DNA from 3 places in the Amycolatopsis sp. EV170708-02-1 genome. Region 2 is predicted to be linked to each of the others. Evidence: riboswitches for the same ligand, from Rfam matches in the RefSeq annotation. Region 2 holds a riboswitch; each other region holds the start of a gene.
The links. A riboswitch is a leader RNA that binds a small molecule or an ion and turns the genes downstream of it on or off. The one in region 2 is predicted to bind S-adenosylmethionine.
Positions count from the first base shown of each region.

Region 1: linked by a shared signal. The riboswitch ahead of MJQ72_RS14515 (methionine ABC transporter ATP-binding protein) and the one ahead of thrC (threonine synthase) in region 2 are both predicted to bind S-adenosylmethionine.
Region 3: linked by a shared signal. The riboswitch ahead of MJQ72_RS27230 (aminotransferase class V-fold PLP-dependent enzyme) and the one ahead of thrC (threonine synthase) in region 2 are both predicted to bind S-adenosylmethionine.

Region 1 is NZ_CP092497.1:3,116,349-3,123,389, reverse strand. Features, by position in the region: partial or broken gene MJQ72_RS14530 (fatty acyl-AMP ligase) at 1-747, opposite strand, end outside; gene MJQ72_RS14525 (ABC-F family ATP-binding cassette domain-containing protein) at 799-2,571, opposite strand; gene MJQ72_RS14520 (4-(cytidine 5'-diphospho)-2-C-methyl-D-erythritol kinase) at 2,639-3,604, opposite strand; partial or broken gene MJQ72_RS14515 (methionine ABC transporter ATP-binding protein) at 3,727-4,735, opposite strand; SAM riboswitch class I at 4,949-5,039, opposite strand; gene rsmA (16S rRNA (adenine(1518)-N(6)/adenine(1519)-N(6))-dimethyltransferase RsmA) at 5,287-6,123, opposite strand; gene MJQ72_RS14505 (GNAT family N-acetyltransferase) at 6,164-6,745, shown strand; gene MJQ72_RS14500 (DUF222 domain-containing protein) at 6,893-7,041, shown strand, end outside.
Region 2 is NZ_CP092497.1:6,805,557-6,812,597, forward strand. Features, by position in the region: gene MJQ72_RS30950 (VOC family protein) at 1-111, opposite strand, end outside; partial or broken gene MJQ72_RS30955 (EamA family transporter) at 135-1,039, opposite strand; gene rpsT (30S ribosomal protein S20) at 1,373-1,633, shown strand; gene holA (DNA polymerase III subunit delta) at 1,683-2,666, opposite strand; SAM riboswitch class I at 2,802-2,934, shown strand; gene thrC (threonine synthase) at 2,948-4,213, shown strand; gene MJQ72_RS30975 (ComEC/Rec2 family competence protein) at 4,250-6,655, opposite strand; gene MJQ72_RS30980 (ComEA family DNA-binding protein) at 6,652-7,041, opposite strand, start outside.
Region 3 is NZ_CP092497.1:6,040,597-6,047,637, forward strand. Features, by position in the region: gene MJQ72_RS27210 (AsnC family protein) at 1-952, shown strand, start outside; gene MJQ72_RS27215 (RluA family pseudouridine synthase) at 966-1,892, opposite strand; gene lspA (signal peptidase II) at 1,889-2,452, opposite strand; gene MJQ72_RS27225 (hypothetical protein) at 2,449-3,054, opposite strand; gene MJQ72_RS27230 (aminotransferase class V-fold PLP-dependent enzyme) at 3,074-4,429, opposite strand; SAM riboswitch class IV at 4,462-4,576, opposite strand; gene MJQ72_RS27235 (M23 family metallopeptidase) at 4,705-5,388, opposite strand; gene MJQ72_RS27240 (potassium/proton antiporter) at 5,520-6,998, opposite strand.

The sequences.
Region 1 (7,041 bases), 3.7 Mb from region 2:
CGTTGTACTTGCTGATCAGCTGCGGCCAGATCAACGGCCCGACAGGAACTCGAGCGGCGTGATCTTGACGAGTTCGACGCCGAACGTCATCGGGACCGTCAGGAAGCCGACCATCCCCATGTCGTGGAAGGTGGGCAGCCACGAGACCATCACGTCGACGTCGAAGTCGAACTCGGCCCGATCGACCATCGCCTTGACGTTCGAGTACAGGTTTCCGTAGGTGATCTGAACGGCCTTCGGGTCGGCCGTCGACCCGCTGGTCAGTTGCAGGAGAGCCGTATCCGATTCGGCCGTCGGCACTGGCTCCGCCAGTGGTTCCGCCTCCAGCAGCTCGGTGATCACCTGGAAGGCGATGCCGTGCTCGGTGAGCACCGGCGCCAGCTGGTCGAACGGCTCGCCGAGCAGCACCAGGTCGGAACCGATCATCCGCAGCACGCGAACGGTGTCCTCGGCCCATTCCGCGAGATCGGTGCGCTGCGTCGGCTGATGCAGCATCGTCACGCTGCCACCGGCGAGCCAAACCGCCTGAACCGTCGGCGCGATCAGTGACGGCGCCGCCGCCAGGACCGCGACCGCTTTGCCGGGCTCGAGCCCGGCCGCCACCAGACCCCCGGCAACCCGTTTGGCCTGCTCGTGGATCTCGGCCCATGTCCGCCGAACCGGCTCCTTGGGCTCCCCGGTGACCATTCCCCGCTGCTGACCTCGCCCCGCCGCGGTGGCGACGAGCGTGTCCACGAACCGACTCATGCGCGTCACACTACTGTCCGCGCTGGAAAGCCCGCGCGCCGTCGAGTCAACTCATTCGATCGCTTCGGAGGTCTCGAGCCACTGAGCTTCGACCTCCTCTTTCTCCGTTTCGACGGCTTTCAGTTCGGTGTTCAGCTCGATGAGCTTCGTCGGATCGGTCGCCGCGGCGAGCAGCGCCGCATGCAGCTTCTCTTCCTTCGTGTGCAGCTGGTCGAGCTTGCGCTCAAGACGCGACAGCTCCTTCTGCGCCGCCCGTTGTTCAGCGGCGCTCTTCTTGGGCGCGGAGGCCTGCGCGTTGCCTGCCTTCCGGTCACTGCCTGCTTTTTCGAGGCTCTTGGCGCGCCGGTCCAGGTACTCGTCGATCCCGCCCGGCAGGTGGGTCACCTGCCCGTCCCCGAACAGGGCCACGATCGTGTCGCAGACGCGTTCCACCAGGTACCGGTCGTGCGAGACGACGACGAGGCTGCCCGGCCAGGAATCCAGCAGGTCTTCGAGCTGCTGCAGGGTGTCGATATCGAGATCGTTCGTCGGTTCGTCGAGCAACAGCACGTTGGGCTCGGCCATCAGAAGCCGGCACAGCTGCAGACGGCGCCGTTCGCCACCGGAAAGGTCTTCGACCGGCGTCCACTGCCTCGCCGCGGGGAACCCCAGCTTTTCGGCGAGCTGCGAAGCGGTGAGCTCCTGCTTGCCGAACACGACCCGGCCGGACACCTCTTCGATCGCCTGCAGCACGCGCAGATCACCCGGCAGGTCGTCGAGCTCCTGTCGCAGGTGCGCGAGGCTGACCGTCTTGCCTTGGATGCGTCGGCCCGTCTCGGGCTCCTTGTCGCCGCCGAGCAGCTTGAGGAGCGTCGTTTTGCCCGACCCGTTGACACCGACCAGACCGACCCGATCGCCGGGCCCGATCCGCCAAGTGACGTGATCGAGCAGGGTGCGGTCGCCGACGGTCAACGTGGCGTCCTCGATCTCCAGCACGGTCTTCCCCAGCCGCCGACGCGCGAACGCCTGCAGCTCGACCGAGTCACGCGGCTCCGGCACATCGGAGATCAGCGCCTCCGCCGCCTCCACGCGGTAGCGCGGCTTCGAGGTCCTGGCCTGCGGGCCACGGCGCAGCCACGCGAGCTCCTTACGCGCCAGGTTCTGCCGCTTTTCCTCGGCCGTCGCCGCCAGCCTCGCCCGTTCGGCCCGCGCGAAGATCCAGTCCGCGTACCCGCCTTCGTACTGCTCGACGCGGCCGTTGGTGACCTCCCAGGTCAGGCTCGCGACCGTGTCGAGGAACCACCGGTCGTGGGTGACGACCACGACCGCGATCTTGCGGTTCAGCAGGTGATCCGCGAGCCAGCGCACGCCTTCGACGTCCAGGTGGTTGGTCGGCTCGTCGAGGACCACGAGGTCAAGTTCACCAGTGAGAGCGGCCGCCAGCGCCACCCGGCGGCGCTCGCCACCCGACAGGTTCGCCGTTTCCTTCTCGACGCCGAGAGCGGTGATCCCCAGACCGTCCATAATGGACCGGACTCGCGCGTCAGCGGCCCACTCGTGCTCCGCGCCATAACGCTCCAGCACGACATCTCCGACCGTACTGCCGGCGGGGAGCTCGGTCCGCTGGGTGACCACGGCCATCCGCAAGCCACGGACCTGACTGACACGTCCCGTATCCGGCTCGCTGATCCCAGCGAGCACCTCCAGCAGCGTCGTCTTCCCACCCCCGTTGAGGCCGACGACACCGATACGCTGCCCCTCCGCCACACCGAGCGAAACACCGTCGAGCAGCGGGCGCACCCCGAAGGACTTGCTCACCGACTCCAGGTTGACCAAGTTGGCCATGCCTCAGCCGATCCTTTCCACAAAGCTTGCACCACAACGAATTAGTCGATGTCCATTTCGGACACCCTCAGGCGTGCACCCGCGGCGGCGACGGCCGCGGCGCGTCATCGCCGCCGACCAGCCGGGCTCCGGGCACCGGCCCGTGCGCGACCCGCACCGTGCGGCAGACACCCGCACCGGACAGCTCCGCGGCGACCTCGACGGCCGACTGGGCATCCGCGCACAGGAAGGCGCAGGTCGGCCCGGATCCGGAGACGGTGCCGGCGAGCGCACCCGCGTTGACCCCCGCCCGCAAGGTGCGACGCAGCCCCGGCCGCAACGAAACGGCCGCCGCCTGCAGGTCGTTGCCGAGAAGCAGCGCCAGCTGCCGCGGGTCGCCGGACGCCAGCGCCTCGACCACCGGAGTGTGCGAACCGATCCGCGGCGGGCTGCCCTCCTCCCGCAACCTGTCCAGCTCGCCGAACACCCTCGGAGTCGAAAGACCACGCTGGTCGAAGGCCAGGACCCAATGGAAGGTGTGCCGCGACAAGACCGGCACCAGCTGCTCACCTCGGCCGGTCCCCAACGCCGTCCCGCCGTAGAGCGCGAACGGGACATCGCTGCCGAGCTTCGCGGCGATCCCCGCCAGTTCGTCTCGGGAGATGTCGAGCTTCCAAAGCGACGCGAGTCCCACCAGGGTCGCGGCCGCGTCGGCGCTGCCGCCGGCCATGCCGCCCGCTACCGGGATGCCTTTGCGCAGTACTACCCTGACCTTGGACTCGCCGTCCGCCTTGCCGACGTGGGCCGCCAGTGCCTGCGCCGCCTTCCAGGCGAGGTTGTTGGCCCCTGTCGGTACGGAGCCCTCGCCTTCGCCGTAGACCTCGACGCCGGGGTCCTCGGTGACCGCGACGGTCACCTCGTCGGTCAAGGAAAGCGCCTGGAACACGGTCACCAGTTCGTGGTAGCCATCCGGGCGTACGTCACCGACCGACAGGTGCAGGTTGACCTTGGCGGGAACCCTGACGATTACTGGGGGCGGTACGACGGCGAGCACCCGTCAAGCCTACGTGGCCGCTCCGCCTGCGCTGTCACCAGGAGAAAAGAGAACAGGGCGAGTCGGACACGAACGGGCCGCCCGGGACCGATTTCGTCCTGAGCGGCCCGTTCGTGGAGGAATCAGGCGGCGACACCCTGCGGTCCGCGGACCGGGTGGGTCACGTGGCCGCCACGTTCGGCGATCCAGGCGAGCGCGGCGTCCGCGCGCTCACCGCGCACACCGAGGCGGAACCGGCCGACCGGCGTGTCGCCGATCCGGGTCAGGCCGCCCCCGATCGTCGCGAGCTCGACGTCGAAGCGACCGGCAGCCTCCGGAAGCAACGCGCCGACCGAAGCGAAGCCGACGAGCACGACGTCCACCGCGCGGTCGTACTTCGAGGCCTGCGCCCGCCCGGTCTCGATCGCGGGAAGAAGCGCCTGCGCGGTCCGGCTGTTCGGGTCGGAGACCAGGTCGAGCACGGTTCCGCGTTCGATGATCGCGCCCGCCTCCAGAACCGCGACGTCATCGCAGACACGGCGAACCACGCCGGCGTCGGGAGTGGTGAGCAGCACGGTGACTCCGAGCTCGGCACGTGCCCGGTCGAGCACGGTCAGGACCGCTCCGGACTCCTCGGCCTGCACACCCGCGGTCGGGTCGTCGGCCAAGAGCACGGACGGCCCGGCGGCCAGCGCCTTGGCGATGGCCACTCGGCGAAGCTGCCCCTCGGAAAGGTCCCCGGCCGCTGTCCGGCCCGGGGGTGAGCCCGACCAGATCGAGCAGGTTACCGACCCGGTTGCGACGCTGCGGCCCGTCGAGACCGAGCTGTTCGAGCGGCGAAGCGATGTTGCCGGCGATGGTGCGCTCGGCGAGCAATTCCGGTTTGGTGCTCACGACACCGACCTGCCGCCGGATTTCGCGCAGACGGCGTCCGTCGAGGGTTCCCGTGTTGAGGCCGTCGAGGCGGACGACGCCGCGGTCGGGACGCTCCTGAAGGCCGATGCACCGGGCGAGGGTCGACTTGCCGGAGCCGGCCGGGCCGACGACCCCGAACAGCGAGCCCGCTTGGATGTCCACGCTCACATCGCGCAGCGCGACGACGGGATTTCCGTTGAGGGGAAAGGATTTGGACAGGTTTTCGACAGTGATCACGAGAGGCTCCATGCGAATGGGGCGCCGCATCTTTCGAGCGCGCCGACCGTCACCGAGTAGCCGTCCGGAAACGGACGGGTTTCAGAGGTAAGGGAGAAGGACTCAGGCAGTAACGGTGGAGCGTCGACACGCACTTACCGTGCGGCGACCTTCATCGACGACACGTCGCCTGGTCAGCAGGAGCGGGTGGGTGACCCTGTTCATTAGGCACAGCCTCCATCGGTCCTGGCTGTAGCACCTGCCCTGTGGAGGGTGGTTGCTGCGACTTCGGCGAGCCAGGTCTCTCAGTCGCTCGGGATGGCTCACTGAGTAAAACCGATCCCACTGGATGAAAGCAAGCGCGTAGGCGCAGATCACACGTCTGGTCGCGTCCATTATACAGGATGCGCTGTCCACATATTGGAACACAGGCAGGCGTCTCCGACTTGCTTCAGGCGCGCTACCTGCTAAGACAATGCCGGCCTATACAGCTTGAGAAGAAGACTTACGCACTCGTGCTGACCTAGCCACGACGACGTCCACGCGGTGCCGGTCACACCTGGGGCGGGCGGTCAACCGGCGGCCGCCGCGATCCGCGCGAACTGGTGAACATCCAACTGCTCACCGCGGGTCTTGGGGTCGATACCCGCCTTCTCGAGCAACTCCCCCGCTCGTTCGGCGGAACCGGCCCATGACGCCAACGCGGCGCGCAAAGTCTTCCGCCGTTGGGAGAAGGCGGCGTCGACCACCGCGAACAATCGTTCCCGGTCCACCGGCGACACCACGTCACCCCGCTCGAAAGCGACCAGCGCGGAGTCCACGTTCGGAACAGGCCAGAACACCGCCCGAGGCACCGCGGCGACCTTGCGTGCCTTTCCGTACCACGCGAGCTTGACGCTTGGCACGCCATAGGTCCGGCTCCCGGGGCCGGCCGCCATCCGGTCCGCGACCTCGGTCTGGACCATCACGAGGCCACTGGTCAGCGACGGCAGCTCGGCAAGCAGGTGCAGAACGACCGGAACCGCGACGTTGTACGGCAGATTCGCGACGAGCGCAGTCGGACGCGCGGGCAGGTCGTCCGCCGTGATCCGCAACGCGTCCGCGCCGACGACCGTCAGCCGTTCGGCCCCACCCCGTTCGGCCACGGTGTTCGGCAATCGCCCCGCCAGCACGGGATCGATTTCGACCGCGACGACCTCGGCGCCGGTCGCGAGCAGGCCGAGGGTCAGCGAGCCGAGGCCCGGCCCGACCTCCAGCACGACGTCGCCTTCGCCGACCCTCGAAAGGTCGACGATGCGTCGCACGGTGTTGGGATCGTGCACGAAATTCTGGCCGAGCTTCTTGGTCGGACGTACGTCCAGCTCGGCCGCCAGCGCCCTGATCTCCGCAGGACCGAGCAGTTCAGTCACCCGACGATCGTAACCAGCGCCGGTAGGCCACGATTGGCCGGTGGACGACGTCGTACTCGAAGGCGAGAAAGTCCGGCTGCGCGACTGGAGGCCAAGCGACCTCCGGCCGCTTCGCGAACTACTCGACCCAACGCGGCCATGGCACGAGACGAACGGGCCCTACTTCGGCACCCCGACAGCGGCGGCCGCCGACTCGACGGCACGCGAGCTCACCAACTCCAAGGCCGAGCCCGCCGATCCCCGCACCAGCCTCGCCGTATGCGACCTGAGGGACGGCAGGTTGATCGGCAGGGTCAGCTGGTACTGGGAAAGCAGGCAGACCGACTGGCGGCGAATGGGGTTGGTGATCTACGACGAGCAGTACTGGGGCGGCGGGTACGGCACGGACGCCCTGCACCTGTGGACGACCTACCTGTTCGCTCGCACCGACACACTCCGCCTGGACTTCGCCACGTTTTCGGGGAACCCAGGGATGATCGCCGTCGGCCGGCGGCTGGGATTCGTCGAGGAAGGCCGGTTCCGACGCGCTCGACGCTGGTCCGGGGGCGTGCACGACGCCGTCGTCTACGGGGTGCTCCGCGAGGAGTGGGACCAGCTGAGCCACTCGAGCACGGAGCCGTGATTCCGCCCCCACCATCCGTATGGCGTTTTCGAACCGACACGTATCCCACTCCCGTGTGATCGGCGCAGGTCAGCGCAGCCGGAGCGTAATGATCATCCACCCGATCGATACCGTGCATTCGTTCGAATCTGCCTCGACAATCGAGGGATGACCAGCACAAATATCCCCAAGGCCTTCCCGCTCAACCTGCCGGAAGGTGACGCCGAACTGCTCCTCGACGAGTTGCAGACGCGGCTACGCGAAGGGCGACGTCTGTTCGCCGAAGTCGGCCAGATCCTGGCCGAGATCGAGTCACG
Region 2 (7,041 bases):
CCCGCCGGGGAACTCCTTGTCGATGGCCAGGCCCAGGGTGTCCCGATAGAACGCCGTCGACACGTCGAGGTCCTTCGGGTGGATCAGCACCCTGCTGCTCAGCACGTCCATGGCTCAATCCCTACCGGATGGGTTCAGGCCATCGCAATCGCGGCGATACCCGCCAGCACCACCACCGATCCGGCCAGCCGGCGGACGGCGTTCGCCTCGCCCAGGACCAGCCAGGCGGCGATGCCGCCCAAGACGATGCTCAGCTCCCTCGCGGGCGCGACGAGGCTCACCGGGGCGACCTGGAGGGCATAGAGCACCAGCAGGTAGGCGACCGGCGAGAGCACGCCGACGATGACGACCTCACGTTTGTGCTCGCGCCAGAGCCACGAGACCTCCTCGCGGTCCTTCAACGCATACGGCGCCATGAGCAGGCTCTGCACGATCGCGCCGGTTCCGAAGTACACGATCGGCGGGACACCGAGGCCCGTGACCGAATGCGCGTCCCACAGCGTGTAGGCGGCGATCGTGAGGCCGGTCAGCAGGCCGTAGACCAGGCCTTTTCGTCGAGCGACACGATCGGCGGCGCCGACGTGGGCCGGTGCTCGCCCGGTGCCGATCACCAGCACCCCGGCGACCACGAGGAACGCGCCCACCAGGCCGAGGATCCCGGCCGCTCGCCGAGCACCACGACGGCGGCGAGCACCGAGATCAGCGGCCCGGTCCCGCGGGCGACGGGGTAGACGACGGACAGATCTCCGACGGCGTACCCCCGCTGGAGAACGACCCCGTAGGTGACGTGGAACACCGCGGTGACGACTGCGGCGAACAGCCAGGTCCACTGTGGACGTTGTGGTTCCACGGCCAGGGAGACCGCCATGACGGGGACGAGCAGGATCGCGGAAAGGCTGTAGTACGCCCAGACGAACCGGGCTCCGCCACGGCGGATCCGCTTGGCGGCGAGGTTCCAGCCCGCGTGGATGACGGCGGCGATGACGACGAAGGACAGAGCGGTGGCGTTCACAACGGACCTTTCACGTTTTCCGCGCATGCGGAAAACCCGGTCCTCCAGGCTTTTGTCCCGTCAGATGAACGGCGGTGCGTCCGGCTCCGCCGATGGTGCCGCTCGGACCGGTCCCGTCTGCCCTGATTGTGTGTTTTCGCTGAACGGGCAGGCGGCGGAACCCTAGGCACTACGATCTTCACCGTACCGCAAGCACCCCTCCCGAGGCTGCCGCGAGCCGCGCCGGGACGGCTGTTAAGCTTGCCTTTCACCGTCGTGTGGCATTCCGTCATGGAGGAAACCCGCGCCGCTCCCACGAGCACGCAGGGCCGGTCACAGCGCGGCGGTGAAACCACCGAGAGATTCAAGAGGAGCGCCCCCGTGGCCAACATCAAGTCGCAGATCAAGCGCATCACCACCAACGAGAAGGCGCGTCAGCGCAACCAGGCGATCCGGTCCTCGGTGAAGACCGCGATCCGCAAGTTCCGCGAGGCGGCCGACGCCGGCGACAAGGCCAAGGCCCTGGAGCTGCAGAAGGACGCGGCGAAGAAGCTGGACAAGGCCGTGACCAAGGGCGTTCTCCACGCCAACCAGGCCGCCAACAAGAAGTCCGCGCTGGCGAAGCGCGCGAACTCTCTCTGATCGGCTTTCGAAGGGCCCGGCGACGCGAGTCGCCGGGCCCTTCGACGTTTCAGCGGCTTGTGCCGTGAGCGGCGACGACCTCCAGGACGGCACGCTCCAAGGCGTACTCCGGATTGGCCGCGACCCCTTTGACCTCGGCGTTGAGCCGGGCGACCACCCGCATCGCGGTGGCGAGCCCGTCCTGGCCCCAGCCGCGGGCCTGCCCCTGCGCCTTGCGCACCTTCCACGGCGGCATCCCCAGCTCACCCGCCATCTGGTTCGGGTTCCCGCGACCGGCGCCGGACACCCGCGCGATCGTGCGGACGGCGTCGGCGAGCGCGTCCGCGACCAGGACGTGCGGTACGCCCAGCTGCATCGCCCAGCGCAACGACTCCAGCGCCGCCGCCTTGTCACCGGCCACGGCCTTCTCGGCGACGGCGAAACCGTTCACATCCGCGCGGCCACGGTGGTAGCGCCGGACCGCCTGCTCGTCGACCGTTCCGCCGGCGTCCGCGACCAGCTGGGTCGCCGCCGACGACAGCTCCCGCAGATCCGACCCGACGGCGTCGATCAACGCGAGCACGGCCGCACCGTCGATCTTCCCGCCGACGCGGCGGACCTCGTTGCGGACAAAGGATTCCCGCTCGGCGGCCTTGGTCAGCTTCGGGCACTCGACGACCTCCGCGCCTGCCTTTTTCAAGGCGGCGGGGAGCCCTTTCGCGGCCTTGCTCCGGCCACCTCCGCTGTGCACGACGACGAGCACGATGCCGTCGGCGGGCGCCTTGACGTAGGCCATCACCCCGTCGGCGAGCTCCTGCGAGATGTCGTGCGCGGACTCGAGGACGATCACCCTGCCCTCGGCGAACAGCGAAGGGCTGACCATTTCCGCGAGCGCCGGGACTGTGAGGTCCGACACCCGGATCCGGGTGAGATCCGCCGTCGGATCGGCCGCTTTGGCCGCGTCCGAAGCGCTGCGGACCGCACGTTCGATCAGCAGCTCTTCCTCACCGAGAACCAGGACCAGCGGCGATGGGGCGGAAGCTTGCGTCGTCACGGTGACGATCCTGCCACTCCTCCTCTCGTGTGCTTTGTCCGGTGATGTGTTCCGGGCACGGTGGCCCCACCTGAGGCTCATGTCGTACGGTGTTGGCGAGGCGACGCGATGACACGCGTGCCGACAATCGAATACCGCTCATCCAGAGGGGCAGAGGGAACGGCCCGATGAAGCCCCGGCAACCGGCGTCAGCCTGTCATCCCGCGATCGCGGGGTAGCTGACGAACACGGTGCCAATTCCGGCCCGCCACGGCGGGGCAGATGAGGAAAGGAACCTCGCGATGACCGCAACCCTCGGCACGACCTCCACCACCAAGACCCCGGATCTCGGACCGGCCGTCGAACTGGTGTCGAAGGAAGAGGGACACCGGCAGCCGCTCGCCCCCGAATTCGTTTCCGCCGAGGACTTCTCGCCGCTCGAGGTCGCCTACGACTTCGGCCGTGTGCGCCGCGAGGACATCGAAGCCGGACCGAAGAACATCTGGCGCTACAAGAAGCTCCTTCCCGTTCCGTCGAACGTCGAAGAGATCCCCAACACCGAACCCGGCGCCACCCGCCTCATCCAGGCCGACAGGCTCGCGAAAGCCTTGGGCGTCAAGAAGGTCTGGGTCAAGGACGACACCGGGAACCCCACCCACTCGTTCAAGGACCGCGTGGTCGCCGTCGCACTGGCCGCCGCACGCGAGTTCGGGTTCGACGTGCTGGCCTGTCCGTCGACCGGCAACCTGGCCAACGCCGTCGCCGCCGCGGCGGCCCGCGCCGGCTGGCGGTCGGTCGTGCTGATCCCGAAGACCCTCGAGCGGGCCAAGATCCTCACCACCGCCGTGTACGACGGAGACCTGATCGCGGTCGACGGCAACTACGACGACGTGAACCGGCTCGCCACCCAGCTCGCCGCTGAGCAGGAAAGCTGGGCGTTCGTCAACGTGAACGTCCGGCCCTACTACTCGGAAGGCTCCAAGACGCTGGCCTTCGAGGTCGCCGAACAGCTCGGCTGGCGGCTTCCCTCCCAGATCGTGGTGCCGATCGCCTCCGGTTCCCAGCTCACCAAGGTGGACAAGGGTTTCCGTGAGTTCGGCCAGCTCGGGCTCGTCGACGAGACGCCGTACAAGGTGTTCGGCGCGCAGGCCACCGGCTGCTCCCCCGTCTCGGCGGCCTTCCGCGCCGGGCACGACGTCGTCCAGCCGGTCAAGCCGGACACGATCGCCCGGTCGCTGGCGATCGGCAACCCGGCCGACGGCCCCTACGTCCTCGACGTGGTCAACCGCACCGGCGGTGCGATCGAAGACGTCACCGACGAAGAGGTCGTCGAGGGCATCAGGCTGCTCGCCCGCACCGAGGGCATCTTCACCGAGACCGCGGGCGGGGTCACCGTCGCGACGGCCAAGAAGCTCATCGAGACCGGCAAGCTCAACCCGGACGAAGAGATCGTCCTGCTGATCACCGGGGACGGCCTCAAGACCCTTGACGCCGTCGAAGACAAGATCGGCCCGAAGGCCACCGTCAGCGCCTCGGCCGACGCGGTCCGCGAGGCTCTGGGGATCTGAGGGGCTCGGGGCATCCGAGTTCCCCGCCGGCCCGCCTCAGGAACGAGGCGGGCCGCGGGGCTCACCCCGGCGTACCAGGGCGAGGCCTCGCGCGTCGGCGACCACCGCGGTGTCGCCGTCCGTGTCCGTCCTGGCGACCGACGCACCGACGGCCACCAGGCTGTCCAAAGTGGACTTGTTCGGATGACCGTAGGTGTTTCCGGCGCCGACGCTCACCAATGCGGCACGTGGCGCGACGGCGTTGAGGAAATCCGGTGCCGTGTAACGACTTCCGTGGTGCGGGACCTTGAGGATCTCGGCGCGCAGATCGGCGCCCTCGGCCATCAGGTCCGCCTGCGCGGCGAGCTCGATGTCGCCTGTCAGGAGTAACCGGCCCGCCGGGGTTCCCGCGCGCAGGACGACGGAACCGTTGTTGATCACCGTGCCGTCCTGTTCCCGAATCGAGCGCCGGCTGACATAGCGCGGTCCCAGTACGTCTAGTGACAACGCCTGCCACTCCAGCCGCTGTCCGATCTCCAGCTCCAGCAAGGGAATCCCGCGGCGTGCCGTCTCGTCCGCGACCTGCTGCCACGCCCAGGCGGGAGCCCGGCCCGGGCCGACGGCGACCGCTCCGACCGACCGGCCGTCGAAGACGGATCCGAGACCGCCGATGTGGTCGGCGTGCAGATGACTCAGCACGATCAGCGGCACGCGGTCCACGCCGAGCCTGCTCAGGCATTCGTCCACCGGCCCCGGTTCCGGCCCGGTGTCGACCAGGATCGCCCTCCCCTGCTCGCCCGTGGCGAGGACGACGGCATCGCCTTGTCCGACGTCACAGGCAACGGCGTGCCAGGCCGACGGCGGCCATGCCGGTGCCAGCACCCGCACCGGTACGAAGACGACCAGCCCGGTGGCCAACGCGATGGCCAGCAGGATCCTGCCGTGCCGCAACCGGATGACGACGAGCAATACGGCGAGCAGCCCGGCCGCCAGAAGCCCGCCCCACCAGCCGTCCGGCCAGTCCACGACCGCTCCCGGCGCCCGGGCGCCGTGGCGGGCCACGGTGATGAGCCAGCTCGCCTCGGGTTCGGTCAGGCGGATCAGCAGTCTGCCCGCCGACGGCCACCACGGTCCGACGGCGGTGGCGAGCACGCCGAACACGGTGGCCGGCGCGACCACCGGCGCGGCGAGCACGTTGGTCAGCACCGAGACGAGGCTGACCGATCCCGCCATGCCCGCGATGACCGGCGCCGTCATCACGAACGCGGCCAGCGGGATGGCCAGCCCCTCGGCGTAGCCGGCCGGAACACCGCGTCCGACCAGCCACTCCGCCCACCTCGGCGCCAGCAGTACGAGCCCGGCGGTGGCGAGCACCGACAGCGCGAACCCGAAGTCGGCGGCCATCGCGGGATCGGCCACCACCAGCCCGGCCACCGCGAACGCCAGCGCGGGCAGCGCCGAACCCCGGCGCCCCAGTGCCAGCGCCAGCAGCCCGACCGCTCCCATCACCCCGGCGCGGAGCACGCTGGGCGCGGGCCCGGCGAGGACCACGAACCCGGCCAGCCCCACGGCGGCCGCGGCGGCGGAAGTCCGCGGCCCGACCCGGAGCACTCGCAGCAGGAGAAGGATCGAGCCGCAGACGATCGCCACGTTCCCACCGCTCACGGCCATCAGGTGGGACATGCCGGAGTCCGTGAACTCGTGTTCCACCCTCGGGGAGAGGGTGCTCGTGTCCCCCACGACCAGTCCGGGCACGAGACCGGCCTCTTCCTCCGGGAGGACGGCGCACAGACCCCGGAGCCCGGTGCGCAGCAATTCCGCGGCTCGCTGCCACCAGGGCGCCGGTCCGGCGGCCGACGGCGGGCCTCGCACCGAGAGGACCGCGACCGTCAGTTCGGCCCCCTTCGCCGGTGCGAGCCGCCCGGAGGCGGTGACCTGCTGCCCGGGCAGCAGGTCCGTCCACCCCTCGGCGGGAGCGAGCAGGAGGATCCGGCCGGCCGAATCCACCACCCGCTCACCCGTCACCGCGGTGTCCACCGTCGCGGCGACGACCACCAGGCGGGTGCCTGCCCGGCGATCGGCGTATCCGGCACCGCGGACCGGACGTGGCCGCTCGGTGACCACCACCCTCGTGGTGACGTCACTCCCCCGTGCGGCGGCGGCACGGAGGTCGTCGTGCTCGGCGGCCCGGATCCGCAGCGCCACCGGACCGGCGGTGAGCACGCCGAGGACGGCCAGGACACCCAGGCCAGCCACCCACCGGGACGCCGTCCGGCGGGCGCGGACACCGGCGGCGATCGCGAGCACCACGGCGGCCGCACCGCAGAGCATCGTGATCCACCAGCCGACCAACAACCCGGAAAGAGTGCCGAGCCAGGCCGTCACCGCGGCCGGTATCAGCCGCAGGTCCTGCCCTCGCCACGACGCGGTGTCCACTTCGGACGGATCGGCGGACGGGTTCATCCGACGGACACCAATTCCCGGAGTTTTCGATACTTAGATTCGCCGATCCCTTCTACGTCACGGAGTTGCTCGACGCTGGTGAACCCGCCATGCCCGGACCGCCAGTCGACGATGCGTTTCGCCATCACTTCGCCGACCCCGGGCAGGGTGTCGAGTTGCTCGGCCGTGGCCGAATTCAGGTCGAGCTTCCCCGGCGGTGCCGCCGTTCCCGCCGCGGCGGGAGCGGGGACGCCGACGGCCACCTGCTCGCCGTCGGTGAGCCGCCGGGCCAGATTCACTCCGGTCAGATCCGTTCCGGGCTGTGCCCCACCGGCCGCCGTGAGGGCATCGGCGACCCGTGCGCCCGGAGGGACCGTGACCAGGCCGGGTTTGAGGACCCGGCCGAC
Region 3 (7,041 bases), 760 kb from region 2:
CGCGGACCTGGGCAAGGCGGCCGTACACGAGCTCGCGGCGAAGGTCGGGATGGATCCGCGCGAGGTCGCGTACCGCCTGGTCGCCCTCTCGGGCAGCGGATTGCCCCTGCTCGTGGGCGTGGAGAGCGACCCGAACGGGCTACGGTCCGCCATCGCCGGCGCGCCGCCCTCCTGGGCCCAGCAGCCCCAGCAACCTCAGCAGCCCCCTCAGCGTCCGCCCGGGCATTCCGGGCCGCACAACATCCAGGGCACCCCCTCCGGGCCGTACAACGTCCAAGGGACCCCGTCGGGCGCGTACAACGTGCACGGCACGCCTTCGGGCCGCTACCCCGGCCCGCCGTCGGCTCCGGTGCGCCAGCCGATGGCGCCACCTCAGCCACCGCCGCGCCCGCCCGCCCCGCCGCAGCAGCAGTTCGCGCCGCCGCCGATGGCGCCCGCCGACCCGGTGATGAGCACCTGGGGCGTCCCCCAGACCGCGTCGTGGGCACGCGGCGACGAACAGCAGGTCACCCCGCAGGCCGCCCCGGAGGGCAAGAAGGGCCGGACCGGCGACGTGATGGAGACCCAGGGCCTGGAGGGCGAGCAGCTCACCGTCCAGTTGCTCGAGGTCCAGGACCCGGCGGACTACCTGTTCAGCGCGGCGGGCTACTCGCTGGAGGCCGGGGAACGCTCGGTCGTGGTGCACACCGAGATCACCAACCGCGGGAACATCCCGTTCGTGTCGCTTCCGGACAACTACCTCGAACTGCTCACCGCGGACGGCAAGCCGATCGCGAAGGCGCCGGTCTCGCTGACCTCGCGGCCGCCGCACAAGATCGGCGTCCGGCCCGGCGAGACGCTGGGCGGGCACACCGTCTACGTGCTGCCGGACGCCACCCGCGTGGTCGCCGTGCGCTGGTCACCGCGGCCGGAGCCGGACGAGCGCACGCTGACCTGGTCGATCGAGGACTGAACGCGGCCCGGGCCTAGTTCTCGTCCTGCAGGATCCGCAGCGCGTTCGCCAGGTCGTCCGGGTACTCCGATTCGAACTCGACCCAGCGCCCGTCGGCCGGATGGGCGAAGGCGAGCGTCTTCGCGTGCAGCCACTGCCGCGAAAGACCCAGCTTGCGCGCCAGCACGGGATCCGCGCCGTAGGTCAGGTCGCCGACGCACGGGTGCTTGAGCGCCGAGAAGTGCACGCGGATCTGGTGCGTGCGGCCGGTCTCCAGCTTGATCTGCGCCAGCGACGCCGCGCGGAACGCCTCGACGACCTCGTAGTGCGTGACGCTGGGCCGCCCGCCCTGGACGACGGCGAATTTGTAGTCGTGCCGGGGGTGCCGGTCGATCGGCGCGTCGATGGTGCCGCGCGTCGGGTCGGGGTGGCCCTGGACGATGGCGTGGTAGCCCTTGTCGACGGTGCGTTCCTTGAACGCCCGCTTCAGCACGGTGTACGCGTGCTCGCTCTTCGCCACGACCATCACGCCGGTGGTGCCGGCGTCCAGCCGGTGCACGACGCCCTGGCGTTCGGCCGCGCCCGAGGTCGCGATGCGCAGCCCGGCGGCGGCGAGCCCGCCGACGACGGTCGGCCCGGTCCAGCCCGGGCTCGGGTGCACGGCGACGCCGACCGGCTTCGAGATCACCACGATGTCGTCGTCGTCGTGCAGGATCTTCATGCCCTCGACGGGCTCCGCGACGACCTCGATGGCCGAGGCCGGATCGGGCAGCGTCACTTCGAGCAGTCCGCCGGCGGTCAGCCGGTCCGACTTCCCGGCGGGCTTGCCGTCGAGATAGATCTCGCCGGATTCGGCCAGTTCCGCCACGACGGTGCGGGAAAGTCCCAGCAGTTTCGCCAGCCCCGCGTCGACGCGCATTCCGTCGAGCCCGTCGGGGACGGGCAGCATGCGCGCGCTCATTCGGTCGCCGCCTTCTTCTTGTCCTTTGTGGATGTTCCGTCGTAGTCCTTGCCCAGCAAGGAAAGGATCACGATGAGCACACCGCCGACGCAGATCGCGGAGTCGGCGACGTTGAAGATCGCCCAGCCCTGCCCGTTCGGTGCGAAGGCGGAGATCATGTCGACCACGTGCCCCTGCAGCGGGCCGGGGGCGCGGAAGATCCGGTCGGTCAGGTTGCCGAGCGCGCCGGCCAGCACCAGGCCGAGCCCGATCGCCCAGCCGACCGAGCGCAGCCGCCGCGACAGCCAGACGATGGCGATCACGACGGCGATCGCGACCAGCGCGAGCACCCAGGTCAGGCCGGTCGCCATCGAGAAGGCGGCACCGGGGTTGCGCACCAGCTGGAAGTACACGAGCCCGCCGAGGAACTCGACCGGCTGCCTGCCCTCCAGCGTGGACACGGCGATCTGCTTGGTGAGGAGGTCGATCCCCCACAGCACCGCGGCGACGACGAACACCACGGCGACGCGCTTCTTGGGCAGCGGCGGCGACGGTGGCGCGGTTTCGGGCTCTGTGCTCACTCCCCCATTGTCCACTGAGCGTGTTCAGGCCTCCCCTTCGGCCTGCTCAGCAGGGCCGCGAACGCTCCGGCGAGCGCGACCAGCGACGAAAGCACCAGCGCGAGCTGTCCCTGCGCGAGCACGACCGCGCAGAGCGCGAACGCCACGGCCACGATCAGCACCAGCACGCTGCGGTCCAGCCAGGCCAGCAGGACCAGGCCAAGCGTCAGCAGGAGCGCGCTCCGGGTGTCGCCGTCGAGGTCGAACTCCCAGTAGCCGACCAGATCGGCCAGCGCGATGGCGACCAGTACGCCGAGCGCGATCGCGACGACCTTCCACCACCGCATGGTCTTCGTCCGAAGGGCGTAGAACAGCACCGTGCCGAGGTAGACCGCGAAGACGGCGAACAGCCAGTTGTCCATCCTGCCGATGGCGCCGGCCGAAACCGCGGTCAGGGGCGTCCCCACGCTCTGGACGGAGCCGAACATGCCGCCGTCCCCGTAAGGCACGTAGGCGAACCACCCCTCGGACCGGCGCGTGCCGACGGACAAGGCCACCACGGCCAGCTGGGCGAATCCCAGCAACGCCAGCGGAAACCAGTAACGCGGTCGCTCGTTCCCCATGCGGGGTGAGGGTAGTGGCTCAGGCGCAGAACGGAGGCAGTTCGCGCGGATCGTTCTCCGGCACCCAGCGGCCTTCCGGCTTCTCGTACTGCCAGCGCGCGCCGCGGGCGACGATCTGGCGCAGCGCCAGCACGATCCGGTCCACGTGTTCGGTGGTGCTGCCGAGGCCGAGGCTGACGCGCACGGCCTGCTGGCCCGTCGAACCGGCGACGGCGATCAGCCGCTTGGTCGCCACGTGCGCGCAGAAAGCGCCGTCCCGCACGCCGATGCCGTACTCCGCGGAAAGGACCGCGGCCAGCCAGCCGGGGTCGAAACCGTCGACGACGAAGCTGAGCGTGCCGACGCGGTCGACAGGCGCGTCGAACAACCGCAGTTCGGCGAATCCGGGGATGGCGGCGAGGCCGCGACGCAGCCGCGCGAGCAGTTCCTCTTCGTGGGCGACGATGCCGTCCCAGGTCGCGGCCAGCGTCTCGCAGGCGACACCCAGCGCGTAGACGCCGACGGTGTTGGGGGAACCGGCTTCGTGCCGCTCGGCACCGGAATTCCAGACCACACCGAGGTTTTCGGAGTCACGGGTGACGAGTTTCGTCGCGCCGCCGCCGGCGAGGTACGGCTGGGCCGCACGCAGCCAGTCGGCGCGGCCGATCAGCGCGCCGGCGCCGAACGGCGCGTACAGCTTGTGGCCGGACAGCGCGACGTAGTCGACGTCCAGTTCGCGCACCGAGATCTTCCGGTGCGGCGCGAGCTGCGCCGCGTCGAGCGCGATCCGGGCGCCGTGCCGACGTGCCACGGCCGCGATCTCCTTGACCGGCAACAGTTCCCCGGTCACGTTGGAGGCACCGGTGAGGACGACCAGCCGCGGGCCCTGCGGGCAGTCGGCGAGCGCTTCGTCCACAGCGGACACCGCGGCGAGGCGGGTGCGCGGCGTCTCGACGCGGCGGACGTTCGGACCCTTCCACGGCAGCAGCGCGGCGTGGTGCTCGGTGTCGAACACGACGACCGACGTGTGCTTCGGCAGGCTGCGCGCGAGAAGGTTGAAGGAATCGGTGGTGTTGCGAGTGAACACGACGGTGTCGGTCGATCGCGCGTCGACGAAGTCCCGCAGGATTCCGCGCGTGCGCTCGTAAAGCTTGGTCGAAACCTGCGAGGCGAACCCGGCCCCGCGGTGCACGCTGGCGTACCAGGGCAGGAATTCGTCGACCGCGGCCCGCACCTTGTCCAGACAGGGGGCGCTCGCCGCGTGATCGAGGTTGGCGTAGCCGATGTCTCCGCCGGTGACCAGCGGAACCCGCAGATCGGCGCAGGCGACGGTCGGGATTTCGTGCGTGGCAACGGTTTCAGCGGAAACACCGGTGCGTTCGAGAGCGAGGGTCATCGTCATCCTCCGGGCCAGGGGACCCGGCGAGGATCCCGCGCTTGCCCGTCGCACCGCGCGACGAGCCAGGTCCTCACCCGGGGCACCCCACCGCGGAAGGAGGGTTGCCGGTCAGCTAGCCGGGGCTTGACGCTGACACTCGTGACCTACGGACGAAGTTAGCGGATGGGCGGGCGATCGAGCCAGCCCTCGTCCGCATCTTGAGACGCCGCTCACGTCGTCCGCGAGCGGGGATAACCGCTGCCCGGCGCCGCGCCGCGCCGGGCAACGGCAGGTCAGACCCGGAATCGGCCGGGCAGCGGGACGGTCGCGCGGGAGGAGACCTCGGTCGCGGTACCCGAGTACTGATCGGTGCCCGCGGTGAACTGCCAGCCGCCGAAGGTCTTGCCGTCGACGGCTTCGCCGTAGGCCTCGGCGACCTTGGTCGAGACCTCGTCGTAGGACAGGCCGTTCCAGTTGCCCGCGCCGACCCCGAAGTCGCGCGAGTCGCCGCCCTGGGCGGCGGCCGTGGGCAGGGTCCACAGGGTGAAGTGCACGTGGGCGCCGGTGCTGCTGCCGCCGCAGGGCAGCGCGTTGCCGGTGCGGCCGAGGGCGTCGCCCGGGGCGACCTTCTGGCCGTCGGTGACCGAAATGTTCTCCATGTGGTAGTACCCGGTGCGCCAGCCGCCGTCGTGGTCGACGGTCACCCAGTCGCCGCCGGAGCAGTGCTGGATCCGCACCGTGCCCGCCAGCGGGGCGCGGACGGTCTTGTCGCCCGGGCTGAAGTCGATGGCGTTCTTCACCCCGGACGTGCCGTTGTCCGAGTGGATCCCCGCCGAGTAGACGGACTGGCCCGTGTCGAAAGGCAGCCCGAAGGCGGGAAAAGCGCCGGCCGCAGTAGCCGTCGGGGCGGCGATAACCACTCCGACGAGTGCCAGAGTGGCCCCCAGGCCAGCGAACCGCGCAGGAAGTTTCGTCACCGTGCGTACTCCTTACCCCGTGACACTCACCCATTCGATGGAGTCGATTGCGGGGAAAGTAATCCAAAAGGAGTACAAATGGGAAGAAGTTTCTGAGATCACCCGACGAACAGCTGGTGCCGGTTCGTGACCTACTGGCCGGATTCGCCCTTCCACCTGGCGAGGCGGCCCGCGCGGTCGACGGCCCGCAGGCGTCGTTCGGCCGCGTCACGGGCTTCGGCGGTGGTCACGACGAGTAACTGGTCGCGCTCCTGAAGCCGGGTGTTCTTGTTCGGCGTGAAGCCGGACCCATCGCGGACGAGGAGGCTGATCGTCGCTCCCACCGGCAGCCGCAGTTCGGCCAGGTACACGCCGTGCATCTTCGATCCGGTGTTGATCCGGACCTGCAGGAGTTCCGCGCCCATCTCGTCGAGCGGCGCAGAGTCGACGTCGATCTCGTGCGCTTCGGCGTGCTGGGCCAGCCCGAGCGCTCGCGCGAGCGGGGTCAGCGTCGCCCCTTGGAGCAGCGTCAGCACGATGACCAGCACGAACACCGCATCGACCAGCTCTTGCGCGCCGGGCACCCCGGACGACAGCGGGATCAGCGCCAGCACGATCGGGACCGCTCCGCGCAGCCCCGCCCACGACAGGAACACCTGTTCTCGCCAAGGGATCTTGAACGGCAGCGCGGACAGGAGCACCGACAGCGGACGGGCGAGCAACAACACGACCGCGCCCGCGACCAGGCCCTGGACCAGGCTCTCGAAGATCCTGCTCGGCGAGGCGAACAGGCCCAGCAGCACGAACAGGCCGATCTGCGCGAGCCAGCCGAGCCCTTCGGCGAAGGAGAGCGTGTCCGAGCGGTGCGGCAGCTTCGAGTTGCCCAGCACCAGGGCCGCGACGTAGGTGGCGAGCAGCCCCGACGCGTGGGCGAGCTGCCCGCTCGAATACGCCACGACGCACACCGCGACGGTGGCCAGCGGGTACAGACCGGTGGCGGGAAGCGCCGCCCGGCGCAGCGCGAACGCCCCGCCCCAGCCGAAGGCCAGGCCGATCACCAGCCCGGCGGCGAGTTCGTAGACCACCAGCAGCGGCAGCGACCAGTCGACGGTCGCCCCCTCGGCGAGGACGACGACGGCGATGTAGGCCGGGGCGTCGTTGATCCCGGACTCGATCTCCAGCGCGCCCACGAGCCGCTTCCCGATCCCCGCCGATCTCAGCACGGAGAAGACCGCCGCGGCGTCGGTCGAGGCGAGCACCGCGCCCCACAGCAACGCCATCCGCCAGTCCAGGCCCAGCAACCAGTGCAAAGCCGCGCCGGTGACCGCGATGCTCACCGCGACGGCCACTGTGGACAGTGCGATTCCGATGCCCAGCGAGGGTTTCACGGCCGTCCACCGGGTGGTGAGGCCACCTTCGGACAGGATCATCACCAGCGCGGCGAGGCCGAGCGACTGGGTGAGCTCGGGGTTGTCGTACTGGATGCCGAACCCGGCTTCGCCGAGCAGGACACCCATCCCCAGGTACAGCAGGAGCGAGGGAAGGCCGACCCGGATCGACACCCGGACGGCGATCACGGCGACGAGAAGCACCGCACCACCGGTGCCGAGGATGAGCGGGAGCTGCTCCATGTCGCCTCCCGTTCCGGTCGCCGTGAGGGCTCCAGAATAGTGA